4 regions of the Ensifer sp. ENS02 genome follow, and region 3 is predicted to be linked to each of the others. Evidence: riboswitches for the same ligand, from Rfam matches in the RefSeq annotation. Region 3 holds a riboswitch; each other region holds the start of a gene.
What was found. Region 3 has a riboswitch for cobalamin ahead of cobU (bifunctional adenosylcobinamide kinase/adenosylcobinamide-phosphate guanylyltransferase). Riboswitches for the same ligand answer to the same signal wherever they lie in the genome.

Region 1 (4,205 bases), 570 kb from region 3:
CGTTCATCGCGGCGATCCCCTGCTCCGGCGGCAGCCGCGACAGGGCCTGCATGATGCAAACCGAGAAGATGAAGAACAGCCCGGCCATCAGGCCGGAACCGATCGCGGCGGCAAACGCCAGAGCGGGGATCAGCGGGATCATGCGGCAAGACTCCAAACACCAGTTGCTGCGGTTTCCCGGGCGTAATCGGCAAAGTCGCGCGGACGCCGCCCAAGCACGCGCTCGACATCGGACGTCATGCTGGAATTGCGTCCGTCGAGCACCGAGGTGAAGAGATAGCGGATGAGTTCGACATAGTCATCCGGCACGCCGTCCGCCTTGAGATGCGCTGCGAAGTCGGAAACCGGAATGGCCTGATAAGAGATCCGACGGTTGGCGGCCGCGGCGATCTCGGCGACGGCCTGGGCAAAGGTCATCAGGCGCGGGCCGGTCAAGGCATAGACCTTGCCGATATGCGCATCGTCCAGAAGGGCCTCAACCGCCACGTCGGCGATGTCGTCGCAACTGACGAAGGGCTCGGTGACCTCGTCCACCGGCAGGAAGACCGAACCACTCACCACGCTGTCGGCGAGGAAGCCTTCGTCGAAATTCTCGAAGAACCAGCTGCCCCGGATGACCGTCCAATCGGCGCCGGAGGCCTGCAGCGCACGCTCGGAGGCTTCCGCCTCGTCCTCGCCGCGGCCCGACAGGAGCACCAGCCGCTTGATGCCCGAGCGAACGGCAAGGCTCGAGAACCGGTCGATGACGTCGACGGCGCCCGGCACCGCCAGATCGGGCTGGTAGCAGACATAGATGCGATCGACATTTTCAAGGGCGGGCGCCCAGGTCGCCTCATCCGTCCAATCGAAGGAAGGCGACGCCGAACGGGCGCCGATGCGGACCGCTATGCCCCGCTCCCGAAGGCGATCGGCCACCCGCCGCCCCGTCTTGCCGGTACCGCCCAAAACCAGTGTGACTTTCTGAGACATCGTTTCCTCCTGAGGTTCCACCAACAAACATGAGCATCTCTCACATTTGCAAATGTGATAAATCCTCGTATTTTAGGAGTCAAGCCAAAATGTGAGCATTACTCATGATTCCAGATGCAAGTCCCGCCACGCTTCCCGCCGACGACGAGCCTGCGCTGCGCCGGACGCCGAGCCAGAAGCGCAGCCGCGAGCGCGTCGAGCAGATCCTTGCCTGCGCGACGGCGCTCATCCAGGAGAAGGGCAGTGACGCCATGCGCATGAGCGAAGTCGCTGAAAAGGCTGGGATTTCGATCGGATCACTTTATCAGTACTTCCCCGACAAGGCGGCAATCGTGCGCACGCTGGCCGAGCGCTACAATGCGGTCTGCAACGAGTGCATCGCGGCCGAACTGGCCAAGGTCACGTCGATAGCCGAACTGCGCGACGCCTTCTCGCTGCTGTTCGACATCTACTATGACATGTTCCTCGCCGAGCCGGTCATGCGCGACATCTGGTCGGCGATGCAGGCCGACAAGGCACTGCGCGAGATCGATCTTGCGCAAAGCCGCGCCGGCGGAAAGCTGCTTGCCGATGTCTGGGCCCGCCTTGTGCCGGAGACGCCGCGCGAAGAGATCGACAGCGCCGCCTTCCTGATCATGCATCTCGGCGACTGCACCATGCGACTTGCAGTCTCGGTCGACCGGGCCGAGGGTGACCAGATCGTCGAAGCCTACAAACGCATGACCATCAAGGATTTTGTCGCGGATGGACCGCGCGGCGGCGCGCACTCAATTGACAACTCCATGACACAATCCTAATCATCTGGGATCGATTGGTTCCCGGGACGCGAACGTGTTTCGGGAGTAAACGGGAATGTGACGGATGGACCCAAGCTGGGCATTCAAATCACGGCCGACCCCGCGACTGTAGAGCGACGTCGATCCACCGTTCCGGAGCGATCCGGAAGAAGCCACTGGCAAGACCGCGAGAGGGCGGCCGAGCTGGGAAGGCGAGGCAGATCGAGGGCATCGAGCCCAACGCCGTGAGCCAGGAAACCTGCCACTCGATACGGGCATAGGGCCCAACCGGGAATTTCCCGATGCCATCACGGAGGTTGTCATGGCTACGTCTACCATTTCGAGCACCCCGCTCTCCCTCAGCGATCGTCTGACCGCTGGCGTCATCGCGCTCTTCATCGGCGCATTCCTCGTCTTTGGCGCCGGCCTTGCCAACTCGGCAGTGCTGCACGACACGGCGCACGACACCCGCCACTCCTACGGCTTCCCCTGCCACTGACCGATGCGCCGGAACGTGAACAACGTTCCGCATCGAACAATCTGCGGACCTGAACGCATCCGGCCCGAGCCGGATGGAGGCCTGCGTGCATCCCGGTTTTTCCGGCGCGCGAAGGCCATCCGCAGCATAGGGAAAATGGGAAGGCTCAAGGACCACGCCACAGGGCGTGGCTTTTGTCGTTATCGAGGGATTTCAAGATGATTGTCAGAACGCTTCTGGCCGCGATCGTGGCTGGATTGATTGCCGGTGTCTTCATGACCGGCGCCCAGGAACTGCGCGTCACACCGCTGATCCTGCATGCAGAAGAATTCGAAGGCGAGGCACCGGCCGCCACCGAACAGCCCGCCGCCCAGCCGGGTGCGGCACAGCCGGCCGCAGAAAACCACGACCAGCACTCGTCGCTCAAAGCCGTGTCGCCGTTCGGCGCCTTTCTCGACGCTTTGTCGCCGATCACCCCGGCCTATGCCCATGAGGGCGAGCATGAGGAAGGCGGCATCATGTTCGGCATGAGCCGCTTCTCCGGCACGCTGATGGCGAACCTCGTCACAGGTTCCGGCTTCGGCCTGCTGCTCGCCGGCGTCAGCCTGGTGATCGGCTACCCGATCACGCTCAGGAACGGCGCGCTGTGGGGCGCCTGCGGCTGGCTTGCCGTGCACATGCTGCCGGCGATCGGTCTGCCGCCGGAACTGCCGGGCTTTCCGGCAGCCGAACTCGGCGACCGCCAGACCTGGTGGCTGGTGACAGTGGCGCTCTCCGCCGTCGGCCTCTATCTCGTTGTCCTGCGCGAGGAGATCGTCTCCAAGGTCGCAGGCCTGGTGCTGATCGCAGCACCCCATGTCTACGGTGCGCCGCAGCCGCTCGATATCACCAGCAACGTTCCGGCCGTGCTCGGCGCCGAGTTTGCGGTTGCCGCACTCGCCACCACGCTCGCCTTCTGGATCGTGCTCGGCGTCGTCTCCGGCTTCATCAACGAGCGCTTCGTCAAGGCACAGTGATCACTGATCACAGATCGTCAGCAAAGCGACGGCGGGGTTCAGGTCCCGCCGTTTTGCATGAGATGCGCCGCCAGCCGCGCGCGGCGATCTTCCGGCTCCAGCAGCACGCAAGTGTCGCAGAAGCTGCCCCCTTCCGTCTTGAAGTAGAGACAGCAGCCGCAACGGATCCGATACTGGCGCGACAGCTGAGCGCCGCTTGCCGGATCGAGAGCCGCGATCTGCTCGTAGCAGAGCTCCTCTGAGTAGAGCCGCGAACCCGGTCGTTTGACGATCGCCAGCGCCTCGGCCCTGCCGCGCGCCTCGTCGCCGATCGCGCGGCCGATTTCCAGGAACGCGCCGGCCAGGGCATCGGCCGCGAGCCGCCATTGCGCCCCGCTCGACAGCCCTGCTCGCGCTTTCAGAACCGCAACGACGGGTACCAGATGGGCGATGAAGCCCTGTTCGAATGCGCTGACGCCTTCGCCACCCTGGCGCTCCGTGGCCGGCGGATGCAGGCGAAAATGATAGCGCTTGCCCGCGATTTCGACGCCACGGTGAAGCCGCGTCCAATCCTCGAAACGAATGCCGGCCACCTCCGCCTGCAACCCGGCGCCGAGATGGAACGCGCCAAGGACTACGCTCAGCTGGCGGCTATAGAAGGCGATCAGATGCGCCGCCCGGACCCGGTCGGTCATGCCGACCCCGAAGAAATCCTGATAGGCGAGCCCCGCCTCAAGGCCAGCGCTGCCCGTAGCCCAGAAGTCACCCGGCGCGCTGAAATCACTGGCCGCCGGCCCGAGCGAGACGGCAGCCTCGGGAAACTGGGCACGCAGATGGTCGGCGACGGCCAGCGCCTGCGGCGCAAACGCCGCGGTCTCCGCTGTCGGCCGGTGGTCGTTCGAGCGCATGCCGTCTCCGTCGTCCATTCTCATCCTCTGGCGCGGGATGCGGGCGGATTACCACACGCGCCTTCCCCCTCCTGCAGCC
Region 2 (4,205 bases), on a different contig from region 3:
CCGTTGTGTCTCTACATTGCGCCGCGGTCGGTCCGACGCGACGCCGGACAGGATTGCTCCATCACGGTCGAAAGCATGGCGTTCGACGCATCGGCCTCGGCGACGACCCAGTCGCGAAAGGCCTGGATCTTCTTCTGCCGCCTGGTGCTTTGCGGATAGACGAGCCAATAGGCGCGGCCGTCGCGCACCACATGCTCGAACGGCCGGATGAGCCTGCCGCTCTTCAGTTCATCCATCAGGAAGGTCGAGACGGCAATCGCAATGCCGTGATCCGCAAGGATTGTGGCGACATCCATCGCCTGCACGTCGAAGATCAATTCGGTGCCATTGCTTGCCGGCGGCTCGACGCCGGTTTCGATCATCCACCGCCGCCACCAGCTGGCGTTGCCGAAACGCCGGACTCTCAGAACGTCCGCGGGCTCCTTGAGCTGGTACTTTTCCAGGAAGGATGGCGTGCAGACAGGCACGTAATCGAGCGGAAACAAGGGAAAGACATCGTTGCCCGGCCAGTCGCCGGCGCCGCTGCGCACCGCGAGATCGATGGCGTCACGTTTGAAATCGACCAACTCGGTCGACATGTGCACCCTGATGCTGATGTTGGGATGCGCGGTCTGAAACGACGCGAGGCGCTGACCGAGCCAGCTCGACACGACGGTTGGCAGCACCGAGATGCGCAGGTGATGTTCGGTCTTGTCGGCGATCTCCGAGAAAGCCGCCCCTAAGAGATCGATCGCTTCGGTCACCTTCGGCGCTAGCTGCCGCCCGGCGCCGGTCAATCGCACCTCGCGCGGAAGCCGAACGAACAGCGGCGCGCCGATGCGATCTTCCAACAGCCGGATCTGATAGCTGACGGCCGCCTGCGTCATGCCGAGCTCTTCGGCGGCGCGGGTGAAACTCAGGTGCCTGGCGGCGGCCTCAAAGGCGCGCACCGCACTCATGGGAGGAATCTTGCTCATGGAACTGAGATAAGCATTCTTTATGCCCGCATGCGAGAAATCGCTTTGCGCGAAACGGCAAAAACCCTCACTTTTTTTCGCGAACACACGCCCTTGAAAGAAGTGAGGATAGCAATGCTTAGCGCAGTGCGATCAACGATTTACCATGTCCTGAACTGGGCCGATAAGACCCTCAACCCTCCGGTTGCCATCGACACGTTCAACGAGTTCCAACTCCGGGATATCGGCCTGACGCGAGATCAAGAGCATATCCGCGCGCGCGTTGGCGACGCGGCGGATCCGTGGCAGTGGCCGGAGGAGGACGCTTCGACCAAACCGCAACCGTCCCGTGAGCGGAAAGCAATGGAAAGACCTCGTCCTGCCACTGTCTCGCCGCGGGCGGCGGCGGGAGAGAATAAAGACATAAGCATTTCTTTATGCGATTGACGAAGAGCTCGGGACAGGGCATTGTCGCCCCACCGTGGTTCTTCGCCCGCCTTTGGAGGGACGGAGCTAAGAGGGAATTCGGTGCGGCGCCAGACAAGCGCCCATGCCGGAGCTGCCCCCGCAACTGTAAGCGGAGAGCGGCCGTTCGAAGATGTCACTGAGGGAGACGCCTCGGGAAGACGGAACGGTCCGTGACGACCCGCAAGCCAGGAGACCTGCCGCGATGAACAACGTCCACGGGCGGGGTGTCCGATGAGGCGCGTTGAGGACGCGGGATCGCTCTCGCGCCGCGGCTGCGTCGCATTCAAGCCTTGCCCATAACCTTCGGGGTAAGGAAATGACCATCAAGACTGCCAATCTCGGTTTCCCGCGCATCGGCCGCCGTCGCGAATTGAAATTCGCGCTCGAACGCTATTGGGCCGGAAAGGCCAGCCGCGGCGAACTTCTCGATACCGGAGCCAAGCTCCGCGCTGAAAACTGGGCCGCGCAGAAAACGCGCGGCATCGACATCATCCCCTCCAACGACTTCTCCTTCTACGACCACGTGCTCGATACCGCCGTGCTTGTCGGCGCAATCCCGCCGGCCTATGGCTGGACGGGCGGCCCGGTCGATCTCGACACCTATTTTGCCATGGCGCGCGGCTCGGCCGGAACGCCCTGCGCCGCCGGCTGCACCCATTCGGGAAGCAGCAGCGGCACTCCCGCGCTCGAAATGACAAAGTGGTTCGACACCAACTATCACTACATGGTGCCCGAGTTCGACAGGGATCAGCGCTTCGAGCTCACCCACAATCGGCCGCTGGAAGCCTTCCAGGAAGCTCAGGCCCTCGGCTATCGCACACGCCCGGTGCTCATCGGCCCGGTGACACTGCTGAAGCTCGGCAAATCGAAGGGCGGCGACTTCGATCCGGTCGATCTGATCGAACGGCTCCTGCCCGTTTACGTGAGGGTCCTGGCGGAGCTTGCTGACGCCGGCGCCGATTGGGTCCAGATCGACGAGCCTTGCCTGGCGCTCGATCTCGCGGACAAGGATCGTCGCGCTCTCGACCTCGCCTATCGCACGTTCGACACCGACGTGCCCGGACTCAAGATCATGCTGGCGACCTATTTCGGCTCGATCGGCGACAACACGGCAACGGCGTTGGCGCTGCCGGTCGATGGACTGCATGTCGATCTCGTGCGCGCGCCGCAGCAGATCGACACGCTCATCCAATCGGCTCCGGCGGACCGGGTCCTATCGCTCGGGGTCATCGACGGCCGCAACATCTGGCGGACCGATCTGGCCGGCCTGTTCCGCCGGCTGCAGCCTCTGACTTCGGCCCACGGCCGCGACCGCATCGAACTCGCACCTTCATGCTCACTCCTGCACGTGCCGATCGATCTCGACCTGGAGCGTGCGCTTGATCCGGAACTTTCCTCCTGGCTCGCCTTCGGTACGCAGAAACTCGACGAACTCAGCCTGCTTGCCAGCGCCTTCGAGCCGGGGCTTGCCATTTCCGAGCACGTTTTCGCCGCCTCGATCGCGTCCGCCCAGGCGAGGCTCACCTCACTCAGGATCCATGATCCTCTGGTCGCCGGGCGCTTGAAAGCGCTGACGGATGCGGACAGCAAGCGGCAATCCCCGTTCGCGGGCCGCCGGGCACTGCAGGCGAAGAAGCTGTCATTGCCGCTCTTCCCGACAACGACGATCGGATCCTTCCCGCAGACATCGGAGGTTCGGCAGGCCCGTTCACTGCATGCGAAGGGCGAACTCAGCTATGTCGACTACACCGCCTATCTTCGCCGAGAGACCGAAGTGGCGGTGCGCTGGCAGGAAGAGGTCGGCATCGACGTACTCGTTCACGGCGAGTTCGAGCGCAACGACATGGTGCAGTATTTTGGCGAGCAGCTCTCGGGCTACGCCTTCACCCAGAGCGGCTGGGTGCAGAGCTACGGATCGCGCTGCGTGCGTCCGCCTGTTATCTTCGGCGACGTTTCGCGACCAAACCCGATGACGGTCGAGTGGGCGACCTTCGCGCAGTCGCTGACCGATCGCCCGGTCAAGGGCATGCTGACGGGTCCGGTCACCATGCTGCTATGGTCCTTCGTTCGTGACGACCTGCCACGTTCCGTGGTGTGCCGGCAGATCGCGCTAGCACTGCGCGATGAAGTGTCGGATCTCGAGGCGGCCGGCATCGCCATCATCCAGATCGACGAACCGGCACTGCGCGAAGGCCTGCCGCTGCGAAATGCCGATCGCAAGACCTATCTCGACTGGGCGGTGGAGTGCTTCCGTCTCAGTGCAGCCGGGGTGGGCGATGCGACCCAGATCCACACCCATATGTGCTACTCCGAGTTCAACGACATCATGGCCGCAATCGCGGCGATGGACGCCGACGTCATGTCGATCGAGACGTCGCGATCGAAAATGGAACTGCTCGGCGCCTTCGCCGACAAGGCCTATCCGAACGAGATCGGCCCGGGCGTCTACGACATCCATTCGCCACGCGCGCCCAGCGTCGAGGAAATGGTGCATCTCATCGAAAAAGCGACCGAGGGCCTCACGCCGGACCAGATCTGGGTCAATCCCGATTGCGGACTGAAGACCAGGCGCTGGGAAGAGACGCGGCCGGCGCTCGTCAACATGGTCGCCGCCGCCCGCTCGCTTCGAGCGGCTTTTGCCGCCGATACGCGCGAAGCCGTCAAAGCATGACGGGGCAGCACGAAGTCACGACGGCGCCGGGGGAAACCCCGGCGCCACAAACCCTGATCGACATCGTTTTTCCAGGCGATACCAATCACCATGGCACGCTCTTTGGTGGCGCCGCCCTCGCGTCGATGGAC
Region 3 (4,205 bases):
GATGTGGCGCTCGAAGGCTACGAAATCCATCTTGGCAAGACGCAAGGTGCGGACTGTGGCCGGCCGTCGGTGCGCATCGACAATCGCGCCGACGGCGCGCTTTCGGCCGATGGCCGCGTGATGGGCACCTACCTGCATGGGCTCTTCACCAGCGACGCCTATCGCGGCGCGCTGCTCAAGAGTTTCGGCATCGAAGGCGGCGCCAACAACTACCGCCAATCGGTCGATGCGGCGCTCGACGATGTCGCGAACGAACTGGAGGCTGTGCTCGATCGTCGCTGGCTGGACGAGTTGCTCAGGCACTAGGGACGCGGCAACGGTCAGCCAGCAGGTCCCCGGGGGAACTGCGCTGCGACATCGTCCTCCTCGCTTGCGGCTTCCCAGACTTCCCGCGCGGCATCCAGGTTCATCAGGGCAATCCCCAGGCCGACGATCAGGTCCGGCCAGGCCGACTGCCACAGATAGGCTGTCGCCAGACCCGCGGCGATGATGGCCACATTGGCGAAGGCATCGTTGCGGGCCGAGAGAAATGCTGCCCGCGTGAGGCTGCCGCTCGTGTGACGGTAGGCGACGAGCAGATAGGCGCAGAAGAGGTTGACCACCAGCGCCCCAAGTCCGGTCAGGGACAGGGCAAAGGGCTCTGGCGGGACCGGATCCATGAACTTCGCCCAGGCCGTCCAAAGGAAGGCCAGCGCCGGTACCAGTAGAATGAACGCCATCGCCATGCCGACCCGCGCGCGGGTTCGCGCCGTCCAGGCCAGAGCAAAGAAAATCAGCATGTTGACGGAGGCGTCTTCGAGGAAGTCGACGCTGTCGGCCATGAGGGACACCGAGCCGATCGAAAGCGCGACAAGGAGTTCGACCCCGAAATAGCCAAGGTTCAACAGGGAGACGATGAGGACGACGCGGCGCAGGTCGGTATCCACTCGAAAGGTTCCTTTTCTGGCGAAATTCGCCCTCGGCACTTTGACACAGGTGTTAGCAGCAGTTTGCTATCCATAGCACTAGGTTTCGACATCGGTTCCGTTCACACTGCCGTCGTGCCTGACGCCCGACAAATCGTCGCGTGGCGCAACTCGGCCGGGGAGGCGTCGCATGCGTCGATTGACTTTGGGCTGCCCGCTTCCTAATCATCAGGTGTTGGATGGTTCCCCCTTGTCGTGGCGATCTGGGGGAATAATTGGGAATGTGACGGGTGGACCCAAATCGGGCATCCTTATCGCAGCCGACCCCGCGACTGTAGAACGGTCAGGGTTCGCCATCGGGTTTGGTGCCGGGCTGTCGGCCGGTTGCATGGGCAATCGGGGCAGGTCGGGGATCAAGCCGGAAAAGCCACTGGCGTGGCATCGTGATCAGCCGGGTTTGGACGCCTCTTCTTCTACGAATCGTCCGCCTTTCACGATGTCCCTCACAGCGCCCATGCGTCGGAGACGACGCGCAAAGGTTCGCTGTGGCACCGGAAAGACGCCGGGAAGGTGAGGCGGGCCGCTCGGGCCCTGACATCGGAACCTTGCCCTTTAAGGGCGAGGCGATGTTCGGCCCGTGACGCCGTGAGCCAGGAGACCTGCCATCCGGTATGGGCATTCCGCCCGAGGGGACTTTTGTCTCCAACGCCATCACGGAGGTTGTTTTGGCTCGCAGATGTTTTCAAGAACGCGCCCGTGGCGCGTCCGATGGCTTTTGCCACCGACGGCTGATTTGGGAATGTTGAGGCAGCCACGATGAGCAGTCTCAGCGCCGGGCCCGTGCTGGTCCTTGGCGGCGCCCGTTCCGGCAAGTCCAGCTTTTCCGAGAGGCTCGTCGAAGCGTCCGGCTTCACCATGCATTACGTCGCCACGGGCCGCGCCTGGGACGACGAAATGCGCGAGCGCATCGACCATCACCGGACGCGCCGCGGCGAGGGCTGGACGACGCATGAGGAGCCGCTCGATCTCGTCGGCATCCTCAGACGCATCGATGATCCCAGCCATGTGGTCCTGATCGACTGCCTGACGCTATGGGTAACCAATCTCATGCTGGAAGAGCGCGACATGACGGCGGAGTTCGCCGCCCTTGTTGCGTATCTGCCTGAGGCGCGGGCGCGCCTCGTCTTTGTTTCCAATGAGGTCGGCCTCGGCATCGTGCCCGAGAACCGCATGGCCCGCGAGTTTCGCGACCATGCCGGCCGGCTTCACCAGATCGTTGCGGAGAAATCCGCTGAAGTTTACTTTGTCGCGGCCGGTTTGCCGCTGAAAATGAAGGGTTGATCCATGACCACTGCGAGAGCCAACCAGGGCAAGATCCCGGCGACCGTCATCACCGGCTTCCTCGGCGCCGGCAAGACGACGATGATCCGCAACCTGCTGCAGAACGCCGACGGCAAGCGCATCGCGCTGATCATCAACGAGTTCGGCGATCTCGGCGTCGACGGCGATGTCTTGAAGGGCTGCGGTGCCGAGGCCTGCACCGAGGACGACATCATCGAGCTCACCAATGGCTGCATCTGCTGCACCGTGGCTGACGATTTCATCCCGACCATGACGAAGCTGCTCGAGCGTGAAAACCGCCCTGACCACATCATCATCGAAACCTCGGGCCTTGCCCTGCCGCAGCCGCTGATCGCCGCTTTCAACTGGCCGGATATCCGCAGCGAAGTGACCGTCGATGGCGTCGTCACCGTGGTCGACAGCGCCGCCGTTGCCGCTGGCCGCTTTGCCGACGACCACGACAAGGTCGATGCGCTGCGCGTCGAGGACGACAATCTCGATCACGAAAGCCCGATCGAGGAGCTGTTCGAGGACCAACTGACGGCTGCCGATCTCATCGTTCTCAACAAGACCGATCTGATCGATGCCTCCGGCCTCAAGGCCGTACGCGACGAGGTGTCTTCGCGCACCAGCCGCAAGCCGACGATGATCGAGGCGAAGAACGGCGAAGTCGCCGCTGCCATCCTGCTTGGCCTCGGTGTCGGCACGGAAAGCGATATCGCCAACCGCAAGTCGCATCACGAGATGGAGCACGAGGCAGGTGAGGAGCACGATCACGACGAGTTCGACAGCTTCGTCGTCGAGCTCGGTTCGATCGCCGATCCCTCGGCGTTCATCGATCGCCTGAAGGGCGTGATCGCGGAGCACGACGTTCTGCGCCTCAAGGGCTTTGCCGACGTGCCCGGCAAGCCGATGCGCCTCCTGATCCAGGCGGTCGGCGCCCGCATCGACCAGTATTACGACCGCGCCTGGGGCGCCGGCGAAAAGCGCGGTACGCGCCTCGTCGTCATCGGCCTGCACGACATGGACGAGGCGGCGGTGCGCGCTGCGATCACCGCGCTCGTGTAGATCGTTCTTTGAATGAAATGATCTAACACATTGAAATGATGCAGTTCCGGATGGAAAACGCTTTTGGCGTTTTCGTTCGGAATTGCCCCAACGGACAAGACGAATGCATCTGCTTCTCGCCCAGAAAGGAACGATCGCCGACGGCAACGAGGCGATCGACCTTGGGCAAACGCCGGCCGATATCCTTTTCCTATCGGCCGCCGACACCGAGCTCTCCTCGATCGCCGCGGCTCACGGCCGACGCGACGGAGGCTTGAGCCTGCGTATCGCCAGCCTGATGAGCCTGATGCACCCGATGTCGGTCGACACTTACGTCGAGCGCACGGCGCGTCACGCCAAGCTGATCGTCGTCCGGCCGCTCGGTGGCGCCAGCTATTTCCGTTATCTGCTGGAAGCCCTGCATGCGGCTGCCGTCACCCATCGTTTCGAGATCGCGGTTCTGCCGGGTGACGACAAGCCGGATCCGGGGCTGGAGCCTTTCTCCACCGTCGCAGCCGACGACCGCCAGCGCCTTTGGGCTTACTTCACCGAAGGCGGCTCGGACAATGCCGGGCTGTTTCTCGACTATGCGGCCGCACTGGTCACGGGTGCCGAGAAGCCGCAGCCGGCAAAGCCCCTGTTGAAGGCCGGCATCTGGTGGCCGGGTGCTGGCGTGATCGGCGTCAGCGAATGGCAGTCTCGTGTTCAGGGACGGATGGTAGCGGGGGAGGGATTCGAACCCCCGACGGTTGGGATCTGCTTTTACCGCGCGCTCGTGCAGAGTGGCGAGACACGGCCGGTGGAGGCGCTGATCGATGCGCTGGAGGCTGAAGGTGTGCGGGCACTGCCGGTGTTCGTCTCAAGCCTCAAGGATGCCGTTTCCGTCGGCACGCTGCAGGCGATTTTTTCGGA
Region 4 (4,205 bases), on a different contig from region 3:
CCGTCCGAAGGGATCGGCCCGAAGGCGATGGTCTCTGCGCCGCTGGCATCCGCCCGCTTCATATAGTCGAAGAGATTGGCGGCGGCTTCGCGCAGATTGCCAGTCGGGCTGAGATCGAGAACGACGGCCGCCTGCTCTTCGCCGGCGATCCGATTGCCGCCGAAACGGATCAAGGCTTCGCCCGCATGCACCTCGGCGGCATCGAGCCGGACGGCAGCGCCGGGCGCGTAGTGCGAGGCGAGCATGCCCGGCGCCTCGATCGTCGCTCCCGCCGTCTCCGGCCGGGTCACCGGACGGCCAAGCAGGCGTTCGATCTCGGCGGCATCGAGGCCACCCGGCCGAAGCAGCCGGATCTCGTCGCCATCGACCTTGATGATCGTCGACTCAAGGCCGATTTGGGCCTGGCCGGCGTCGAGGATAAGTTTCAGTTTGTCGCCGAGATCGGCTTCCACATGGACCGCATTGGTCGGGCTGATCTTGCCCGACGTATTGGCGCTGGGTGCGGCCAGTGGTCGCCCGAAGTGGGCGATTACCCGGCGGGAAAAACCGTCGGGCATGCGGATGCCGAGCGTGTCGAGGCCGGCGGACGCCAGCGCATGAACCGTGCTGTCGGCGCGCTGCCGAAGGATCAGCGTCAGCGGGCCGGGCCAGAAGGCTTCGGCCAGCTGCCTCGAAATCGGATCGAAATGCACATGGGCTTCGGCCATCGCCATGTCGGAAACATGCGAGATCAGCGGATTGAAGCGCGGGCGCCCCTTCATCTCGTAGATGCGACTGATCGCATCGGGATTGGTAGCGTCGGCGGCAAGGCCGTAGACGGTCTCGGTCGGAATGGCGACCGGCTCGCCTTCGGCAAGAACGGCGCAGGCGCGCGCGATCGCGCGGTCCGGTTCTCTATCCGTGTCGATGATCTCAGCCATGCCGTTTCCTTTCCGACGCTTCCTTAACGGACGCACCGGAAAAACAGAACGATTTTCTTTGAAGGAACCGGTTCGGCTCAGAGGCTGCGAATGATGCGACGCAACGCGTCATCCTTGGCGCCAAGCATCAGTACGTTTTTCAGCGCGACCTTGGGATCATCGGTGCGAAACAGCAGCCCGTTGTCACGAAAGTTGCGGTTGATGACCATTTGCCCGGCTTCGGCGCCCGGTTCGATGGCGACGGCGAAGTACATGCGTGAATAGCCGGGCTGGATACTCTCGAAAAAATGCGTCTCGTCGCCCAGGTTGCAGAAGAAGTTGGCGAAGTAGAAGGACCAGGTGATGTCCTTGGAGGGAGTAACCGGCGTACGCGCCGCCGTCACGTGACAGTAGCCGAGATGCGGCCGGCCGACGAGCGTGCGGTGGAAGATCATCTTCGGGAACTGGATCGAGGTGTGGAACCCGTTGATCCGCTTATGGGTCGTGTCGCCGGCGGTGCTGAGCTTCTTGCCCGTCCTGTCTGCGACTTCCTCATAGCTCAAATACCGGCGTTCGCTCGGCAACCATTGCCTGCGGTTGATCCGGCCGGTGCGCAGGAATTCGGTATGAACCGCCACCTTCGGCGGGATTGTCGGCAGCTTCTCGGCTGTCGCGTCGTAGTATCTCAACTTTGCCATGATCGTCAGCGCGCCATCTGCCTGCCTGCAGGACCTCTCTCGTCCGCCGGCTAGGCTAGCGGCTCATGGTTAATGAATGATTTCGTCCTGGCTGCATCATTAGCGTTCTCTATCTGACGCGATGTCGCAAACGGGCGAAGCCCTCCCGCATCTGCGCCGACCGCGCCGCAAAAGTCGGCAAATGCCCAAGATGTGATCTATCTATATGTTTGCAATGTAAAAATTCTAAGACGGTGGCCTTTTGTCACGGTTTTTTCCGTGTCGTCATTCTGGAATTGGATGTCGCTATCGGGCAGCTGCCAAGGCGACTTCCGCGATTACATATCCTTACTCAAGGTGCCGTCTTCGAAGGGAAGATGGAGAATTGGGAAGCCGGTCAAATCCCGGCGCTGCCCCCGCAACGGTGGTGGAGCGAAAGCCTCGGCAAAGGCCACTGGACGGTTCGTCCGGGAAGGCGCCGGGCAGGTCCGAAAGGACGGCTCCTGAGCCCGGAAACCAGCCTTGACGGACATAACCGTAACGGGTTGCGGCGGGCAGCCGGATCGGAGCCTCAAACGCATGGGTGTGCGCCCGTGCGGGTTCCTGTCCTGCCTCTCCGAAACATGGCGCATGAGGACAGGACATGGACACCAGAAACGATATGCTTCGAAAGCTGAAGGGCAGGCGGGACGGCTACAGCCTCGACCGGGCCTTTTACATCGATCCCGACTACTACAGGCAGGATCTGGAAAACATCTGGTACAAGGATTGGCTGTTTATCGGCCATGACTGCGAGATCCCGCGGGCCGGCAATTACTTCACCGTCCAGGTAGGCGACTACCCCGTTGTCATCACCCGCGACCGCCAGGGCGCCATCCGGGCGCTGCACAATTCCTGCCGCCACCGCGGCTCGCGCGTCTGCACGCAGGCGAAAGGCTCGTCGGCAAAGCTTGTCTGTCCCTATCACCAGTGGACCTACGAACTCGATGGCTCGCTGCTCTTCGCCCGGCAGATGGGAGAGGATTTCGACAAGGCCGCCCACAGTCTGAAGCCGATCCATTGCGAAACGGTCGGCGGCTACATCTTCATCAACCTGTCGGAAAAGCCGATGGATTTCACGGCGTTCCGCGACATGGCCTTACCGTATCTCGCGCCGCATCGGCTCGGCGAAACCAAGGTCGCGTTCGAAAGCACCATCATCGAGAAGGGCAACTGGAAGCTCGTCTGGGAAAACAACCGCGAATGCTACCATTGCGCCGCCAATCATCCGGAACTCTGCCGCACCTATCCTGAGGCGCCGACGGCGACCGGGGTGCAGGGCGCAAAGGATGATCCTGTGATCGCCGAACATTGGGCGAAGTGCGAGGCCGGGGGCCTGCCGAGCGAATTTAAGATGTCGCCGACCGGTCAGTTCCGCGCCGCCCGCATGCCGCTTGTCGACAATGCCGAAAGCTACACCATGTCGGGCGCCCGCGCCGTCAGGCGGGCCCTGTCCGCCGACGTCTCCCAGAGCCAGATCGGCACGCTCTTGATGTTCCACTATCCGACCACCTGGAACCATGTGCTCGCCGACCACGCCATCACCTTCCGGGTGCTGCCGCTCGGGCCCGAACTGACGCAGGTGACGACGAAGTGGCTCGTCAACAAGGATGCGGTCGAAGGCGTCGACTACAATCTAGAAGAACTGACGCATGTCTGGACCGAGACCAACGATCAGGACCGTCAGATCGTCGAGGAAAATGCCTTCGGCATCCGCTCACCGGCCTATGAGCCCGGTCCCTATTCGCCCGAGCACGAGGGTGGCGTCATGCAGTTCGTCGAGTGGTACTGCAAGTTCATGGAGCAGCGCCTTGCCGGCGACGCGGCTCCGCTTTCAAGGGTCGCCTGACATGCAGATGGCCTCTTCGTTTCACCATTTCGACGCGCTGCATGTCTGGATCGACCGGCAGCAGATGCTCGAATGCACATCGGCGGTCGTCGAGACCGCCGATGTCATGACCTTCACCTTCCGGACCGAAAAGCCCGCCTGGTTTCGCTATCTGCCCGGGCAATTCGTGACCCTCGAACTGCCCGTCGCCGACGAGCCAGTGATGCGCACCTACACCCTGTCGTCGACGCCCTCGCGGCCGCTGTCGATCGCCGTGACCGTCAAGGCGCAGTCAGACAGCATCGGCACCCGCTGGATGTTCGAGCACCTGAAGCCCGGAATGAAACTCCGCGCCTTTGGCCCGCTCGGCGATTTCAGCTTCGTCCGCCATCCCGGCGACAAATACCTGTTTATCTCGGCCGGCTCCGGCATCACGCCGATGATGTCGATGACGCGCTGGATGGCGGACTGCGTGCCAGAGACGGATGTGACCTTCATCTCCTGCGCGCGTCGTCCGGAGGACCTGCTGTTCCGTTCGGAGCTGGAGGTTCTGGCGACGCAGATGTCCGGGCTGAACCTCGGCTTCATCGTCGAGGGACATGAGGCACGCCACGGCTGGCACGGGCTTCGCGGCCGCATTGATGGCGCCAAGCTGCCGCTGCTTGCGCCCGATTTCATGGACCGCACCGTTTTCTGCTGCGGCCCCGAACCGTTCATGCGCGGCGTGCGCGAGATGCTGAAATCGGCCGGTTTCGACATGGG

Region 1: linked by a shared signal. The riboswitch ahead of IB262_RS00145 (CbtB-domain containing protein) and the one ahead of cobU (bifunctional adenosylcobinamide kinase/adenosylcobinamide-phosphate guanylyltransferase) in region 3 are both predicted to bind cobalamin.
Region 2: linked by a shared signal. The riboswitch ahead of metE (5-methyltetrahydropteroyltriglutamate--homocysteine S-methyltransferase) and the one ahead of cobU (bifunctional adenosylcobinamide kinase/adenosylcobinamide-phosphate guanylyltransferase) in region 3 are both predicted to bind cobalamin.
Region 4: linked by a shared signal. The riboswitch ahead of IB262_RS15350 (aromatic ring-hydroxylating dioxygenase subunit alpha) and the one ahead of cobU (bifunctional adenosylcobinamide kinase/adenosylcobinamide-phosphate guanylyltransferase) in region 3 are both predicted to bind cobalamin.

What each region holds. Positions count from the first base shown of each region.
Region 1 covers NZ_JACVAO010000001.1:20,409-24,613, reverse strand. Annotated here, with positions in the region: gene IB262_RS00160 (anthrone oxygenase family protein) at 1-142, opposite strand, end outside; gene IB262_RS00155 (NAD(P)H-binding protein) at 139-969, opposite strand; gene IB262_RS00150 (TetR/AcrR family transcriptional regulator) at 1,074-1,766, shown strand; cobalamin riboswitch at 1,765-2,027, shown strand; gene IB262_RS00145 (CbtB-domain containing protein) at 2,068-2,244, shown strand; gene IB262_RS00140 (CbtA family protein) at 2,442-3,239, shown strand; gene IB262_RS00135 ((2Fe-2S)-binding protein) at 3,278-4,144, opposite strand; gene IB262_RS00130 (glucoamylase family protein) at 4,147-4,205, opposite strand, start outside.
Region 2 covers NZ_JACVAO010000012.1:49,681-53,885, reverse strand. Annotated here, with positions in the region: gene IB262_RS24545 (LysR substrate-binding domain-containing protein) at 12-938, opposite strand; gene IB262_RS24540 (hypothetical protein) at 1,002-1,382, shown strand; cobalamin riboswitch at 1,401-1,620, shown strand; gene metE (5-methyltetrahydropteroyltriglutamate--homocysteine S-methyltransferase) at 1,720-4,074, shown strand; gene IB262_RS24530 (hotdog domain-containing protein) at 4,071-4,205, shown strand, end outside.
Region 3 covers NZ_JACVAO010000001.1:589,819-594,023, forward strand. Annotated here, with positions in the region: gene IB262_RS03030 (cobyric acid synthase) at 1-306, shown strand, start outside; gene IB262_RS03035 (cation diffusion facilitator family transporter) at 321-926, opposite strand; cobalamin riboswitch at 1,129-1,587, shown strand; gene cobU (bifunctional adenosylcobinamide kinase/adenosylcobinamide-phosphate guanylyltransferase) at 1,722-2,246, shown strand; gene cobW (cobalamin biosynthesis protein CobW) at 2,250-3,314, shown strand; gene cobN (cobaltochelatase subunit CobN) at 3,418-4,205, shown strand, end outside.
Region 4 covers NZ_JACVAO010000006.1:347,414-351,618, forward strand. Annotated here, with positions in the region: gene IB262_RS15340 (L-threonylcarbamoyladenylate synthase) at 1-920, opposite strand, end outside; gene IB262_RS15345 (DUF6656 family protein) at 998-1,597, opposite strand; cobalamin riboswitch at 1,915-2,116, shown strand; gene IB262_RS15350 (aromatic ring-hydroxylating dioxygenase subunit alpha) at 2,220-3,464, shown strand; gene IB262_RS15355 (hybrid-cluster NAD(P)-dependent oxidoreductase) at 3,466-4,205, shown strand, end outside.